Regions from separate parts of the Streptosporangium sp. NPDC048047 genome, predicted to be linked through region 1. Evidence: predicted binding sites of a transcription regulator. Region 1 holds the regulator's gene; the other holds the start of a gene.

What was found. Region 1 encodes HrcA, which represses chaperone genes, less so after heat shock. Its sites were predicted from a motif close to TTGGCACTCTCNNNNNGAGAGTGCCAA; they were not measured.
Positions count from the first base shown of each region.
Region 2: a site for HrcA is predicted at 4,378-4,404, ahead of AB0D67_RS14900 (DNA starvation/stationary phase protection protein). Genes of this name have one in related genera too.

Region 1 is NZ_JBEZNH010000001.1:163,929-171,178, forward strand. Features, by position in the region: gene lepA (translation elongation factor 4) at 1-973, shown strand, start outside; gene hemW (radical SAM family heme chaperone HemW) at 1,158-2,369, shown strand; gene AB0D67_RS00750 (DUF3097 domain-containing protein) at 2,523-3,338, opposite strand; gene hrcA (heat-inducible transcriptional repressor HrcA) at 3,499-4,512, shown strand; gene dnaJ (molecular chaperone DnaJ) at 4,525-5,667, shown strand; gene AB0D67_RS00765 (16S rRNA (uracil(1498)-N(3))-methyltransferase) at 5,833-6,564, shown strand; gene AB0D67_RS00770 (hypothetical protein) at 6,694-7,250, opposite strand, start outside.
Region 2 is NZ_JBEZNH010000014.1:19,783-27,032, reverse strand. Features, by position in the region: gene AB0D67_RS14925 (GNAT family protein) at 29-571, opposite strand; gene AB0D67_RS14920 (hypothetical protein) at 647-1,129, shown strand; gene AB0D67_RS14915 (Scr1 family TA system antitoxin-like transcriptional regulator) at 1,178-2,275, opposite strand; gene AB0D67_RS14910 (hypothetical protein) at 2,616-2,819, shown strand; gene AB0D67_RS14905 (hypothetical protein) at 2,845-3,561, opposite strand; gene AB0D67_RS14900 (DNA starvation/stationary phase protection protein) at 3,837-4,304, opposite strand; gene AB0D67_RS14895 (MerR family transcriptional regulator) at 4,414-5,277, shown strand; gene AB0D67_RS14890 (VIT domain-containing protein) at 5,274-7,250, shown strand, end outside.

The DNA.
Region 1 (7,250 bases):
CGCCACGGAGGCGCTCGGCGGCTACGACCATCCCAAGCCGATGGTCTTCTCCGGCCTGTACCCGATCGACGGCGACGACTACCCCGAGCTGCGCGAGGCCCTGGACAAGCTCCAGCTCAACGACGCGGCCCTGGTCTACGAGCCGGAGACCTCCGCGGCCCTGGGCTTCGGCTTCCGCTGCGGCTTCCTCGGCCTGCTCCACATGGAGATCGTCCGCGAGCGCCTGGAGCGGGAGTTCAACCTCTCGCTCATCTCCACCGCGCCCAACGTGGTCTACCGGGTGATCATGGAGGACGGCAAGGAGGTCGACGTCACCAACCCCTCGGAGTTCCCCACCGGCAAGGTGGACAAGGTCTTCGAGCCGGTGACGAAGGCGACCGTGCTGGTCCCGTCGGAGTTCATCGGCGCCATCATGGAGCTCTGCCAGAACCGCCGGGGCGCCCTGCAGGGCATGGACTACCTGTCCGAGGACCGCGTCGAGATCCGCTACACCATGCCGCTCGGCGAGATCATCTTCGACTTCTTCGACCAGCTCAAGTCCCGCACCCGCGGCTACGCCTCGCTCGACTACGAGCCGCACGGCGAGCAGGAGGCCGAGCTGGTGAAGGTCGACATCCTCCTCCAGGGCGAGGCCGTCGACGCCTTCAGCGCCATCGTCCACAAGGACAAGGCGTACGGCTACGGCGTGGAGATGGCCAAGAAGCTGCGCGAGCTTATCCCGAGGCAGCAGTTCGAGGTGCCGATCCAGGCCGCGATCGGCGCCCGGGTCATCGCCCGCGAGAACATCCGCGCCATCCGCAAGGACGTCCTCGCCAAGTGCTACGGCGGCGACATCTCCCGTAAGCGCAAGCTGCTGGAGAAGCAGAAGGAAGGCAAGAAGCGGATGAAGATGGTCGGCCGGGTGGAGGTCCCCCAGGAGGCCTTCGTCGCCGCGCTGTCCACCGAGTCCTCCGTCGACAAGGCCAAGAAGTAGGGACGGCGCCGCCCGCCGGCGGGGGAGCGGACCCCGAGGTCGGGGAGCGGCGGACGGGATCCCGGCGACCGCCGCGCACATCGGGGCCCCTGGCGGGGTCCCGGTGCCCGGCGCGTACGGCGGGACACTCGGGCGGCGGGCGGCGCCGTACCGGGCACCCGCCCCGGGGCGGCAGACTTGACCCGTGCCATCCACACTTCCCGACGGCGACCCCGTACCGGCCTCGGGCCGGCTCCCCGGCAGCGCGCTGCGCGGGCTCGGTGAGCGGCCGTTCGGCTTCTACGTCCACGTGCCGTTCTGCGTGACCCGCTGCGGCTACTGCGACTTCAACACCTACACCGCCTCCGAGCTGGGTCCCGGCGCCTCGCACGCCGACTACGCCGCGACCGCCGTCGCGGAGGTGCGGCGGGCGCGGGCCGCCCTCGGCGACGCCGACCTGCCGGTCGAGACGGTGTTCTTCGGCGGTGGCACCCCCACCCTGCTGCCCGCGGCAGACCTGGTCCGCATCCTCGGCGCCATCGACGAGGAGTTCGGGCTCGCCCCCGGCGCCGAGGTGACCACCGAGGCCAACCCGGAGTCGGTGGACCGCGCCTACCTCGCCGGACTGCGCGACGGAGGGTTCAACCGGGTGAGCTTCGGCATGCAGAGCGCCCGCGAGCACGTGCTGCGGGTGCTGGAGCGCCGCCACACCCCGGGCCGGGCGGCGCACGCCGTACGGGAGGCGAGGGAGGCCGGGTTCGGCCACGTCAACCTCGACCTGATCTACGGCACGCCCGGTGAGAGCGACGACGACTGGCGGGCCTCGCTGGCCGCGGCGATCGAGGCGGGGCCCGACCACGTGTCGGCCTACTCGCTGATCGTGGAGGACGGCACCCGCCTGGCGGCCAGGATCAGGCGCGGTGAGCTGCCGATGCCCGACGACGACGTGGCGGCCGACCGCTACCTCATCGCCGACGCCATGCTCGCCGAGGCGGGTTTCGAGTGGTACGAGGTGTCCAACTGGGCGACCTCGGAGGCCGCGCGCTGCCGGCACAACCTGCTCTACTGGACCGGCGGCGACTGGTGGGGCGTCGGCCCCGGCGCGCACAGCCACGTGGGCGGCACCCGCTGGTGGAACGTCAAGCACCCGGCCGCCTACGCCCGCCGCCTGGCCGAGGGCGTCTCACCCGCCCACGCCCGCGAGGTGCTGTCGGACGAGGACCGGGCGGTCGAGCGGCTGATGCTGGAGCTGCGGCTCGCCCGGGGCTTCCCCCTGGCGGAGATCGGGCGGCCGCCGGTGGCCGCCCGGGCGCTGGCCGACGGGCTGCTGGAGGTCGAGCCGTTCAAGACAGGCCGGGCGGTGCTGACGCTGCGCGGCCGGCTGCTGGCCGACGCCCTGGTCCGCGACCTCACCTGACCGCACCTGACCTCACCGGGCCCGGTCTCGGCCGTCATCCCGCGGACCTCGCCGGCCGCACTGGGCACCGGTCCCGATCGTCCTTCCGCGGACCTCGCCGGCCGCGCCCGGCCCGGCGGGGACGGCGGCGGGCTCGGCCGGTCACGGCCGGTCTCAGACGTCCTCCGGCGGGGCGGTCACGAAGTCGATGAGCCGTTCGACCGGGCCGAGGAGCTCCGGCTCCAGGTCGGCGTAGGTGGTGACCGAGCCGAGGATGCGCCGCCAGGCGTCGGCCGGGGCGAGGTCCCAGCCCAGGGCGGCGACGACCCCCTCCTTCCACGGCACGCCGCGCGGCACCCGCGGCCAGGCGCCGATGCCCAGCACCGACGGCTTGACCGCCTGCCAGACGTCCACGAACGGGTGCCCGGCCACCAGCACGTACGGCGAGGCCACCCGGTCGGCGATCCGGCTCTCCTTGGACCCGGCGACCAGGTGGTCGACCAGCACGCCCAGGCGGCGCTCCGGGCCCGGCTCGAACTCCTCGACGATCTCCGGCAGGTGGTCGACCCCTTCGAGGTACTCCACCACCACGCCCTCGACGCGCAGGTCGTGACCCCAGACCTTCTCCACCAGCGCGGCGTCGTGCACGCCCTCGACGTAGATCCGGCTCTCCCTGGCCACCCGGGCCCGCAGGCCCTCCACGGCGATGGAGCCGGAGGCGCTGCGCCGCGGGGCGCGGGGCGCGGCGGCCGGCCGTACCAGGGTCACGACCCGGCCCTCCAGCAGGAACGCGGCCGGCTCCAGCGGGAACACGCGCCGCCGCCCGAAGCGGTCCTCCAGGGTGACGGACTCCTTGTCGCAGGCCACCACGGCGCCGCAGAATCCGCCGTCGGCGTCCTCCACGACCAGGTCGATCTCGGCGGGGACCTGCGGGATCCTCCCCCTGCCCGGACGCCGCCAGTTCCCCGCCAGCACGTCGCGCTCGTACACGCCGACCGCACCTCCTCACGCCTCACCGATCCAGAGGACGCTAGCAAAGGGCCGTCGCCTTATCGCACCCCGTCGGCAAGAGCCGTACACTTGGCACTCGGGAACACAGAGTGCCAGACTCCGCGTTCCCGGTTCGGCGCAGGGCAAGGAGGTGAGCACGTTGGTCGATGACCGCAGGCTTGCGGTGCTTCGGGCCATCGTCGAGGACTACGTGTCCACCAACGAGCCGGTGGGGTCGAAGGCACTCGCCGAGCGGCACAACCTCGGGGTCTCGCCCGCCACCATCCGCAACGACATGGCGGTGCTGGAGGAGCAGGGATACATCGCCCAGCCGCACACCAGCGCGGGGCGGGTGCCCACCGACAAGGGCTACCGGCTGTTCGTGGACCGGCTCTCCCAGGTCAAGCCGCTGTCGGGCGCGGAGCGGAGAGCGATCGAGAGCTTCCTCGCCGGCGCGGTGGACATCGACGACGTCGTGACCCGCACGGTGCGGCTGCTGGCGCAGCTCACCCGCCAGGTCGCCGTGGTGCAGTACCCCACGCTGACGCACTCCACGGTCAGGCACGTCGAGCTGGTCCCGCTGAACGAGCGGCGGCTGATGTTCGTCCTCATCACCAACACCGGCCGGGTCGAGCAGCGCGTCGTCGAGCTGCCCGAGGGGGTCGACGAGACCCGCGTCGCGCACCTGCGCGCGACGCTCAACGCCTCGCTCGACGGCTGCGGGCTGGCCAAGGTCCCGGACAAGGTCGCCGACCTGCCCTCGGGGCTTCCGATCGAGGACCGCCCGTTCGCCACCACGATCCTGTCGGTGCTGCTGGAGTCGCTGGTCGAACGGCATGATGAGAAGATCGTCTTCGCCGGGGCCGCCAACCTCGCGGGAGCCGACTTCAGCGTCGGTCTCCGCGACGTCCTGGAGGCCCTGGAGGAGCAGGTCGTGCTGATGCGCCTGCTCGGAGAAACCTCGGACCTGTCGGCGCTGACGGTGCGGATCGGCTCGGAGAACCCCTACACCGGTCTCCAGGGCACGTCCATCGTCGCCGCCGGGTACGGTTCGGGGGACAAGCAACTGGCCCGGCTCGGCGTGCTGGGCCCGACGCGAATGGACTACCCGGTCACGATGGGCGCGGTGCGCGCGGTGGCACGCTACGTCAGCCAGATCCTGGCTGCATCCTAAGAGGTCAACTAAGTGGCTAAGAGCGACTACTACGGCACCCTCGGGGTACGCCGTGACGCCAGTGCGGAGGAGATCAAGAAGGCCTACCGCAGGCTGGCGCGCGAGTTGCACCCCGATGTGAACCCCGATCCTGAGACACAGGAGAGGTTCAAGGAGATCACGCAGGCCTACGAGGTCCTGTCCGATCCCAGCAAGCGGCAGATGTACGACATGGGTGCCGATCCGTTCGCTCCCGGCGGGGGCGCGGGCGCCGGGGGCTTCGGCGCGGGCTTCCCGTTCAGCGACATCATGGACGCCTTCTTCGGCGCGGCGGCCGGCGGCGGCGGGCGCGGGCCGCGCTCGCGCGCCCGCCGGGGCCGCAACGCCACCATCCGGGTGGAGCTGGACCTGCGCGAGGCGGCCTTCGGCACCACCCGCGAGCTGGTCGTCGACACCGCCGTGCTCTGCGAGGTCTGCTCGGGTGCGGGCGCCGCGCCCGGCACCCACCCCGACACCTGCGACATGTGCCACGGCCGCGGTGAGGTCTCCCAGGTCACCCGGTCCTTCCTCGGCCAGGTCATGACGTCCCGGCCCTGCCCCCAGTGCGGCGGGTTCGGTTCGATCATCCGCAACCCCTGCCAGGAGTGCTCCGGTGACGGCCGGGTCCGCACCCGGCGGACCATCAAGGTCCGCATCCCCGCGGGCGTCGAGGACGGCACCCACATCCAGCTCGCCGGCGAGGGCGAGGTCGGCCCCGGCGGCGGCCCGCCCGGCGACCTGTTCCTGGAGATCGTCGAGCGGCCGCACGAGGTCTTCGAGCGTCGGGGCGACGACCTGCACTGCACCGTGCAGATCCCGATGACGGCCGCCGCGCTCGGCACCGTCCTGGTCATGGAGACCCTCGACGGCGCCGAGGAGCTGGACATCCGGCCCGGCAGCCAGTCCGGCCAGACGATCCCGCTCTACGGCCGCGGCGTCCAGCGGCTCAACGAGACCGGTCGCGGCGACCTGCTGGTCCACATCAACGTCGAGACCCCCGTCAAGCTCGACCCCGCACAGGAGGAGCTGCTGCGCGAGCTCGCCAGGCTGCGCGGCGAGGAGCGCCCGCCCGGCAAGTTCGCGCCGGGCCAGCAGGGCTTCTTCTCCCGCCTGCGGGACGCCTTCAATGGCCGCTGACCCGGCGGTCCCCGACGCCCTCCGGGGGGTCGCGGACGGGGCCTCCCGGGTCCGCCGCGGCGTCCTGCCGGGGGTCGCGGGCGGCGCCCGCCCGGCCCGCCACGGCGTCCTCCGGGGGGTCGCGGGCGGTGCCCGCCGGACCCGCCGCGGCGTCTCCGCCGCCGCATGACGGCGCCGGTCTTCCTGGCCGACACGGCCGATCTGGGCCGGGAGGGGTTCACGCTCGCCGGCCCGGAGGGCAGGCACGCGGCGGCCGTACGGCGGCTGCGTGCCGGGGAACGGCTCGACGTGACCGACGGCGCGGGCGTCGTGGCGGAGTGCGTGGTGGACGACGCCGGCAAGGACTCCCTGCGGGTGCGGGTGCTGCGCCGCTACGAGGTGCCCGCGCCGCGTCCCCGCCTGGTCGTCGTCCAGGGCCTGCCCAAGGGCGACCGGGGCGAGCTGGCCGTGGAGATGATGACCGAGGCCGGGGTGGACGTGATCGTGCCCTGGGCCGCGGCCCGCTCCGTCACCCAGTGGAAGGGGGAGCGGGCGGCGAAGTCGCTGGCCCGCTGGCGTTCCACGGCCCGTGAGGCGGCCAAGCAGTCACGCCGCTTCCACCTGCCCGAGGTGACCGGCCTCGCGAGGACCGCCGAGGTCGCGGACCTGCTGTCGGCGGCGGCGCTGGGCGTCGTGCTGCACGAGGAGGCCGCCTCCCCGCTGTCCGGGCTTCCGCTGCCCGCCGACGGGGACATCGTGGTGGTGGTCGGCCCCGAGGGCGGGGTCTCCGAGGAGGAGATCACCGCCTTCCGCGCCGCCGGAGCCGCCCCGGCGCTGCTCGGGCCGACGGTGCTGCGCACCTCGACGGCCGGGGTCGCGGCCGCGGCGGTGCTCCAGGCGCGTACCGGCCGCTGGTAGGCGCACGGCGGTACGGCCGTGCCCCGCCCGCGGTGGCCCTCCCCGCCCGGCCGCATGGCCGGGCCGTCCAGGCATGCGGCGGACCGGTCGCGCGCCCTCCCGTCCGGCCGCGCGGCGGACCGGCGCCGGTCAGTGGCTCACCGGGGTGGGCATGCCCTCGCTCGGAGTCGGGGGCTGCTGCTCGTCCGGCTGGGAGCAGCCGGCGGGCGGGCACGGGCTCTCCGTCTCACCGGTGGGCTCGGGCGCCGCGGTCGGCGTGGGCGGGCACTCCTCGGTGACGTCGCCCGGCGCCGTGGGGCAGCCGTCCGACGGAGTGGGCTTCGGCGTGGGGGTCGCCCTGGGCGTGGGGGTCGCCTTCGTGTTCGGCGCCGCGCTCCTGGAGCGCTCGGTCGTCGGCTCAGGCGGGGGCGGGGGGCTGGACGTCCTGGGGACGGCCGGGACCCGGTTGTCGTTGTTCGACGGCGGGCGCGAGGTGGCCGACATGTCGGGCGCGGTGGACTGGGTGAAGTTCACCTCACCGCTGTAGACCTCCTGGATCACCTGTTCGCGCAGCTGGGGGACCATCATCACGACGGTCGCCGCGACAAGGACCGCTCCAGTGACGGAGGCGCCGACGCGCCACCACACCAGCCCGCGGAGTCCGCGCAGCCCGCGCCGCTCGATCCGGGCCCGGATGATCTCCAGCC
Region 2 (7,250 bases), on a different contig from region 1:
ACGACGGTGCCCGCCCCGGCGTCGCCGCTTAACCCTTCGAGCCCGGATTCCAGTCCTGGACGAGAAGTCCCAGCAGCACCTCGTCCAGGAACTCGCCCATCACCCAGGCCGAGGAGCGCAGCACGCCCTCGCAGACGAAGCCGTTGCGCTCGGCGGAGCGCAGCATCGCGGCGTTGTCCGCCAGCGTCTCGATCTGCAGCCGCCGCAGGCCGCGCACGACGAAACCGTAGTGGCACAGCACCGCGACCACGTCGGTGCCGTAACCCTTTCCGCGGGCCGACGGCAGCAGCCCCAGCCCGATGTGCGCGGACCGGTTGTGGTCGTCGATGCCCCACAGCGTCGCTGCCCCGACCAGCGTGCCGCCGTCCAGCTCCACCACGGAGAACGGGACGTGCCCTTCCTCCTTGTCGTCCACCACGAACTGCGAGTGTTTCGAGCCGGGCGTGATCGGCCGCCACGGCCGGCCCGCGGACCGGGAGGCGTTGACCACATCGTCGTGGAGCTCGGTCTGCAGGATCGGGATGTCGTCCTCGCGCCGGGCCCTGAGCCCGACCTTGTCACCTCTCAGCACGCAGGCTTCCTATCGGACCGGGCCGTCCGGCGGCAAACCGAGCTTCTCCGCCGGCCCAGCGAGACAGCCGAGCGGTTGTCACGGGTGCGCGCCGTACGGCTGCGCCGGCGTGATGCCGATGACCTCGTCCTCATGACCGCCGAGCGCGTGGAGGGCGAGAACGAGGTGATCGACCTCACCGCGAGGCTTCTCGCCGCCCTCTTCCGGGACGAGGCGGGTGGCGCCGAGATTCTGCGACGCGTGCTCCCGGACGTCCTGCCCTGGACACGGTTCCTCCCCGCGCCGGCTGTGGAGGAGTTTCTGGCCTCTCTCAGTGAGACCGCACCCGCCGCCGCCAGCCTGGGCAATCTCGCCCCGGTCACCCAGCTCCTCGTGGAGTGGCGGCACACCGCCGAGATCCACGCCGATCCTCGGCTCCTCGCGGCTCTCACCGCACCACGCGGGAACGACTTCGGCCCGGTCCCCCGTCCGAAACCGTCCGCGGGCGGCTTCCACAGTGACCACCCGCTTGACGCGGAGGAGATCGACGCCGAGCTCGCAGGGCGCTTCGGAACGTGACGGCCACCGGGAACCGGACCTGTCGGCGAGACCGGCTCGACGGCTCTGTCAGGAGGCGGGGAAGTCGAACTCGCCGTCCTTGACGCCGCCGACGAACGCCTCCCACTCGGCGCGGGTGTAGACGATCACTGCGTCATCGGGATGACGGCTGTGCCGTACGGCGACGCGGCCGCTGCCGTCCGGCAGAGGGCCGGCCTCGACGCACTGGCCACCGCCATCGGCGCTACGGGTGCTGATGTACCAGGCGACGCCCGCCAGTTCCTCCGGGATGATCACCGAACGGTTCCTCGCTCGTCCGACCCGGTTGACCGCGTTTCGGAGAACGGTCGCCGAATCTTCTGGAGTAAGTGCGACATTACGCAATGAATCGTACGCTCGGGTGAAGACCTCGGCCCCTTCCGCTTCGGTGTAGACGGCACCTCCCCGGGTCTCCACATAGGTCGCATCCGAGTAAGGCTCCGGCATGTCGAAAATCGCGAAAGATCCTTCGGGGCTGGCGTGTGCCCCTATGGCGAACGGAAGAACCCGGAGGGTCACGTTCGGCCTCGCCATGACCTCCAGCAGACGTTCCATCTGATCGGCCATCACTCCCGGACCGCCGGTCAGGCGATGCAGTACGGCCTCGTCCAGGACGATCTCCAGCCTCGGGCCCGTCTCGGCGTCGAGCACGCGCTGCCGATCCATCCGGAACTCCACCCAGCGCTCGATCTGCTCTCCGGAGGCGTCCGCGTCACCCGCCGAGATGACCGCGTGCGCATAGTCCCGGGTCTGGAGGAGCCCGGGAACGACCATCGCCGCATAGCAGCAGATCGTCTTCGCGCGGGCTTCGAGCCAGGCGTGGTCGAACAGCTTGCCCAGGGAGTCGGCGGCGTAGCCGTCCCACCAGCCCTTCCGCCAGATGTCCCGGCTGAGCTGCTCCAGCCCGCTTCGGACCTTGTGGTCGTCGACGCCGTACAGGTTGAGGAGTGCCAGCACATCGGACGCTCTCGCCGGGATGACGCCGGTCTCCAGGCGGCTGATGGTGGCGATGTCCCGCTGAAGATAGTCACCCGCCTGCCGGAGGGTCAGCCCGGCCGACTCCCGGTACTCCCGCAGATGCTTGCCGAGCCATTGCGCCCGCAGCGTCGCCCCACGCCTGCCAGCCATCACATCTCCCCTCGAACATCTCTTTACTCGGTCACAATGGAGAAATTTTGGACAAAGTAAAAAAGCTTTTAAGCAAACTTGCGCGGCTCGAATTTCGATGTCACGCCACCAAAGCAATGACGGTCACGAAAGGTGATCACGCAAAAGCCAAGAGTAAGATATCGGCGGAGAATGGGGCTTTCCCGCCTCCGCCGGGTCCCGAATCGGGAGGGAGCACCACACCACGGACCGCCACACCACGACCGAAGGCCCGCAGAACCCGGCTCCGCAGGCCGGAGAAGGTCGCCACCAGGGTCCGGAGCCGGAGTGCGCACGCGCGCCGATCAACGATCTCCTACGGATGTTCGCCCTGGTCAGGATGCACGAGGATCCCGACGGGGTAAAGGATCATGAGCGGGTGGTGGCGTACGGGCTGGAGCTGCCGGACGGCACGGCGGCGACCGTCGGCGCGGACGGTCACGGGTTCGGCAGCTGGACGAACGCCGAGCGCGCCGCCCTGCGCCTCGACTCCGATCTCGTCTGGCTCGGCGGCGGCGAGAACTGATGCGCGGACGCCGCGACGAGACGGCTCAGAAGTCGGCGCGCCACTCGTACCAGGGGCCGCGCAGGTGCGTGTAGCCGCCCTCGTGGCGGTGCGGCGGGCCGCCCGGGGGACTCCAGGCGAAGCCGTGCGTGCCCAGGAATCCGGTGTTCCTGACCATGAAGATCACATCGCCGTCCACCCGCCTGGCGTACACGGGGTAGAGCCCCACCCACCCCTCGTGGTAGGCGGGCCCGTTCCCGGCCGTCATCTTCTGGGCCAGACGCTCCAGGCCGGGTTCGGACAGGGCGAACCGCACGTCGTAGGGGACGTGGAAGCCGATGAGCGCGGCGGTCACCGCCCCCATGGCCGGCAGCGCGGCCCAGCGCGCCCGATGCCGGAGCAGGCCGGGGCGGCCCTCCTGCCGCAGCAGCCCCGCCAGGAAGCGCGGCACCCAGGCGACGGCCAGGGTGAGGCCCAGCAGGATTCCGGAGCCCACCTCCGTCAGGTGGCCCCCGGGTGCGCTGGCGCCGTACAGCAGGCAGGCGCAGGCGAACGCGGCCAGCGGGATCATCATGAGACCGGGGGGACCGGTGAACATCCGCCCGAGCGAGACACGAACCGGTACGGCGCGCCGCGGCCGGACGGCGTCTCCGGTGACGGAGGAAGCGTCCTCGGGTGCGGAGGAGGCGTTCTCCGGCGACAGCGGGACGTTTCCCGGCGGCCGGGAGGTGTTTCCGGGGGTGCGGGGGGCGTTTCCGGGCATGCCGCAATCTAGCGCGGCGGTGATCACATGGCGAGACGGATCCGGTGTCGGCGGGGGCGGACACGGACGAGGCGGGGGCGGACACGGACGACGGCCGGCCCCGTATCGGCGGGCCCGCGCCGGTGAGGCGGATCCGGCGTCGTCGGGGCCGGGCGCGGAACGGACCCGGACGTGGAAAGGCGCCCCGGCGGCCGGGGCTCCCGGGAGTGCGCCCCGGCCCTGGCCGGGCCGGAGCGCCGGTGACGTGCCGGACGGATCCGGCGCGGAGAGGCGGTCTAGCGCTGGGCCTCCAGCATCCAGTGGTGCTTCTCCAGGTCCTGGGTGATCGTGATGAGGATGTCCTGGGTCACCGGGTCCGGCTCCTCGGTGGCGGCGACGCGCTCGCGCATCCTGCGGATCATGGACCCGAGGATGTCCGTCATCGCGGCGACGACCTTGCCGTCGTTGATGTAGCCCGCTTCCATCTGCTGCAGCTCGTTCGTGTTGGCCAGCGTGGACGGCCGGCCGTCGGGGTTGCATCCCAGGGCCACCGCGCGCTCGGCGACGGTGTCGGCGTGCTCCCGGGCGGCCGCGACGATCTCGTCGAGCTGCAGGTGCAGGGAGCGGAAGTTGTGACCGATCACGTTCCAGTGCGCCTGCTTGCCCAGGAGCGAGAGGTTCAGCAGGTCGACGAGCGAGCCCTGGAGGGTCTCGCCGACGACCTTCTTGTTCTCGGGAGTGAGCGGGCTGGTGATCGTGGACATGAGATATCTCCCCGTTTTGGCTTTATGTCCCTCTCTGTCGGAAACGGCCATACCCATCGAAGCGCTCCTTATGTTGACAGTGTCATGATGACAGTGTCACTGTAGGGGCATGGAGGCCATGGAGTGGACGATCGGTGAGCTGGCCGAGCGGGCGACGACCCTGCTGGGTCCCACCGCCCAGCTCAGCGGGCGTGTCCGGGACGCGCCCAACGAGCGCCTCATCCGGTGGTACGCCACGATCGGGCTTCTCGACCCGCCCCTGACCCGCAGGGGCCGCGTCGCCCTGTACGGCAGGCGCCACCTGCTCCAGCTCGTCGCCGTCAAGCGGCGTCAGGCCGAGGGCCGGACCATCGCCGAGATACAGGCCGAACTGGCGGGTGCCACCGACCGGACGCTGGAGGCGATCGCCGAGATCCCCGAGCCACCGGCCGCACCGCCCGTCCCACCACGTCCCGCGCGCCCGCGCTTCTGGGCCGAGCCACCCGCCGCGACCGGCGCCGGGGCCACCCCTCCCCCGTCGCCCGCCGCGCCGCCTGGTGCACCGCCGGGCATCCCGCGGTCACCCACCGGCCGGCCGCCCGTCACCGCACCCGCCCCTCCCCCGCGCCCGGCGACGCCCGGGACCGCCGGGCGGTCCCTCCGGCGCGCACCCCATCCCGCCGGGGCACGACCCGCGCCGCTCCCTGAAGCCGGGCCGCCTCCCTCCCCTCCCGCCGCCGCGAGGCCGCCGGCACCGGACGCGCCCGCCGGGCCGTCCACCGCGCCGGGACCGCGAGCACCCGCCCCGCCCCCGGGCGGGCCGCAGGCCGTGGCCGTCCACGGCGTACGGCTCGCACCGGGCGTGACGCTGCTGCTCGACGGCGGCCGCGCGCCCTCCCCGGACGACCTCACCGCGATCGGCGCCGCCTCCCGGGCGCTCCTCGCGGTCCTGCGTGAACACGACCTCGTCCCTCCGGAAGGAGAGCAGTCATGATCAGCTCGATAGGAACGCTCAGCCCGGAGGAGTACGCGCCGGTACCGGACACCGGGCTGGGCGCGCTCGAAACCGAACGTGGCAACCTGCCGCTCGAGGCCGTGGACGTCACCGCCGCGGTGTCCGGGCTGGTCGCCGGGGCCGAGGTGACCCAGGTCTTCCGCAACCCGCACGACGTCGCACTGGAGGCCACCTACGTCTTCCCGCTGCCCGACCGGGCCGCCGTCACGGCCTTCCGGATGGAGGCCGACGGCCGGGTCGTCGAGGGGATCCTCAAGGAGCGGGGCCAGGCCAGGGCCGACTACGACCGGGCCCTCGCCGAGGGCAGGCGGGCCGCGATCGCCGAGGAGGACCGGCCCGACGTCTTCACCATCCGGGTCGGCAACATCGTGCCCGGCGAGCGGGTCACCGTACGCCTGACGCTCAGCCAGCCGCTGCCGTACGAGGACGGCGCCGCGACCTTCCGCTTCCCGCTGGTCGTGGCTCCCCGTTACATCCCCGGCGCCCCTCTCGACGGTGAGCGGTCCGGCGACGGCCGGTCCCCGGACACCGACGCGGTCCCGGACGCCTCCCGGATCTCGCCCCCGGTGCTGCTGCCCGGTTTCCCGGCCCCGGTACGGCTCTCGCTCTCGGTCACCGTCGATCCCGCCGGGCTGGAGCTGCGGGAGATCCGTTCCAGCCTGCACGCGGTCCTCCAGGAGGACGGCGGGGAGGGCGTCACGGTCAGCCTGCGGCCCGGCGAACGGCTGGACCGCGACTTCGTCCTGCGCCTGGCCTTCGACGCCTCGACCTCCCTGACGCTGGTCCCCGACCCGGCCGGACCGGCCTCCGGAGCGCACGAGCCGTCCGCCGGTGCGGACGGGGCGGGCGCCGGTGCGGACGGGGCGGGCGCCGAAACGGCCGGACAGGTCCCCGGCGCGGACGGAACGCCATCCGGCACGACCGGCACGGCCGGAGCCGCCGATACGGCCGAAGCCGCCGGAGCGTCCGGGGGGACGTTCACGCTGACCGTCGTGCCCGGACCGTCCCCCGCCGCGACCGGCCCCAAGGACGTCGTGCTCGTCCTCGACCGCTCGGGCAGCATGGGCGGCTGGAAGATGGTCGCCGCCCGGCGGGCCGCCGCCCGCATCGTCGACACGCTCACCACCGGCGACCGGTTCGCCGTGCTGTCCTTCGACCACGTGGTGGAACGGCCGCCCGGACTGGGCGAGGGGCTGGTGGAGGCGACCGACCGCAACCGCTACCGGGCGGTCGAGCACCTGGCCCGGCTGGAGGCGCGCGGCGGCACCGAGATGCTGTCCCCGCTGGAGGAGGCCGTCGCGCTGCTGAACGGCCGTCCGGAGCCCGTGTCCCCCGGACGTCCCGGCGCGACCGGAGCGTCCGGGGACCCCGCCGGGTCGGCAGGCGCCGTACCGGCCGGGTCGGCCGACCGCGTCCTGGTCCTGGTGACCGACGGCCAGGCCGGCAACGAGGACCAGATCCTGGAGCGGATCGGCGGCGGTCTGGCGGAGACGCGGGTGCACACGGTCGGCATCGACCGCGCGGTCAACGCCGGGTTCCTCGGCAGGCTGGCCGGGCTCGGCGCGGGCCGCTGCGAGCTGGTGGAGTCGGAGGACCGGCTGGACGAGGCGATGGAGCACATCCACCGCAGGATCGCCGCCCCGCTGGTCACCGACCTGTCCCTCGATGCCGACGGGCTCGACGTCGTCCCGGACACGACCGGCCGCCTCGGCTCGATCCACCACGGCGTGCCGCTGACCGTCCACGGCCGGTACCGGGGGGACGCCGCCGGGGCGCTGACCGTCCGCGGGCTGGACGAGGCCGGGCGGCCGTGGGAGCGCAGGGTCACCGGCGTCCGCGGCGGCAACCCGGCCGTGCGGGCGATCTGGGCACGCGCCCGGCTGCGCGAGCTGGAGGACCGCTACGCCGTCGGGGACCGGTCGCTGGAGGAGGAGATCGTGGCGACCTCCCTC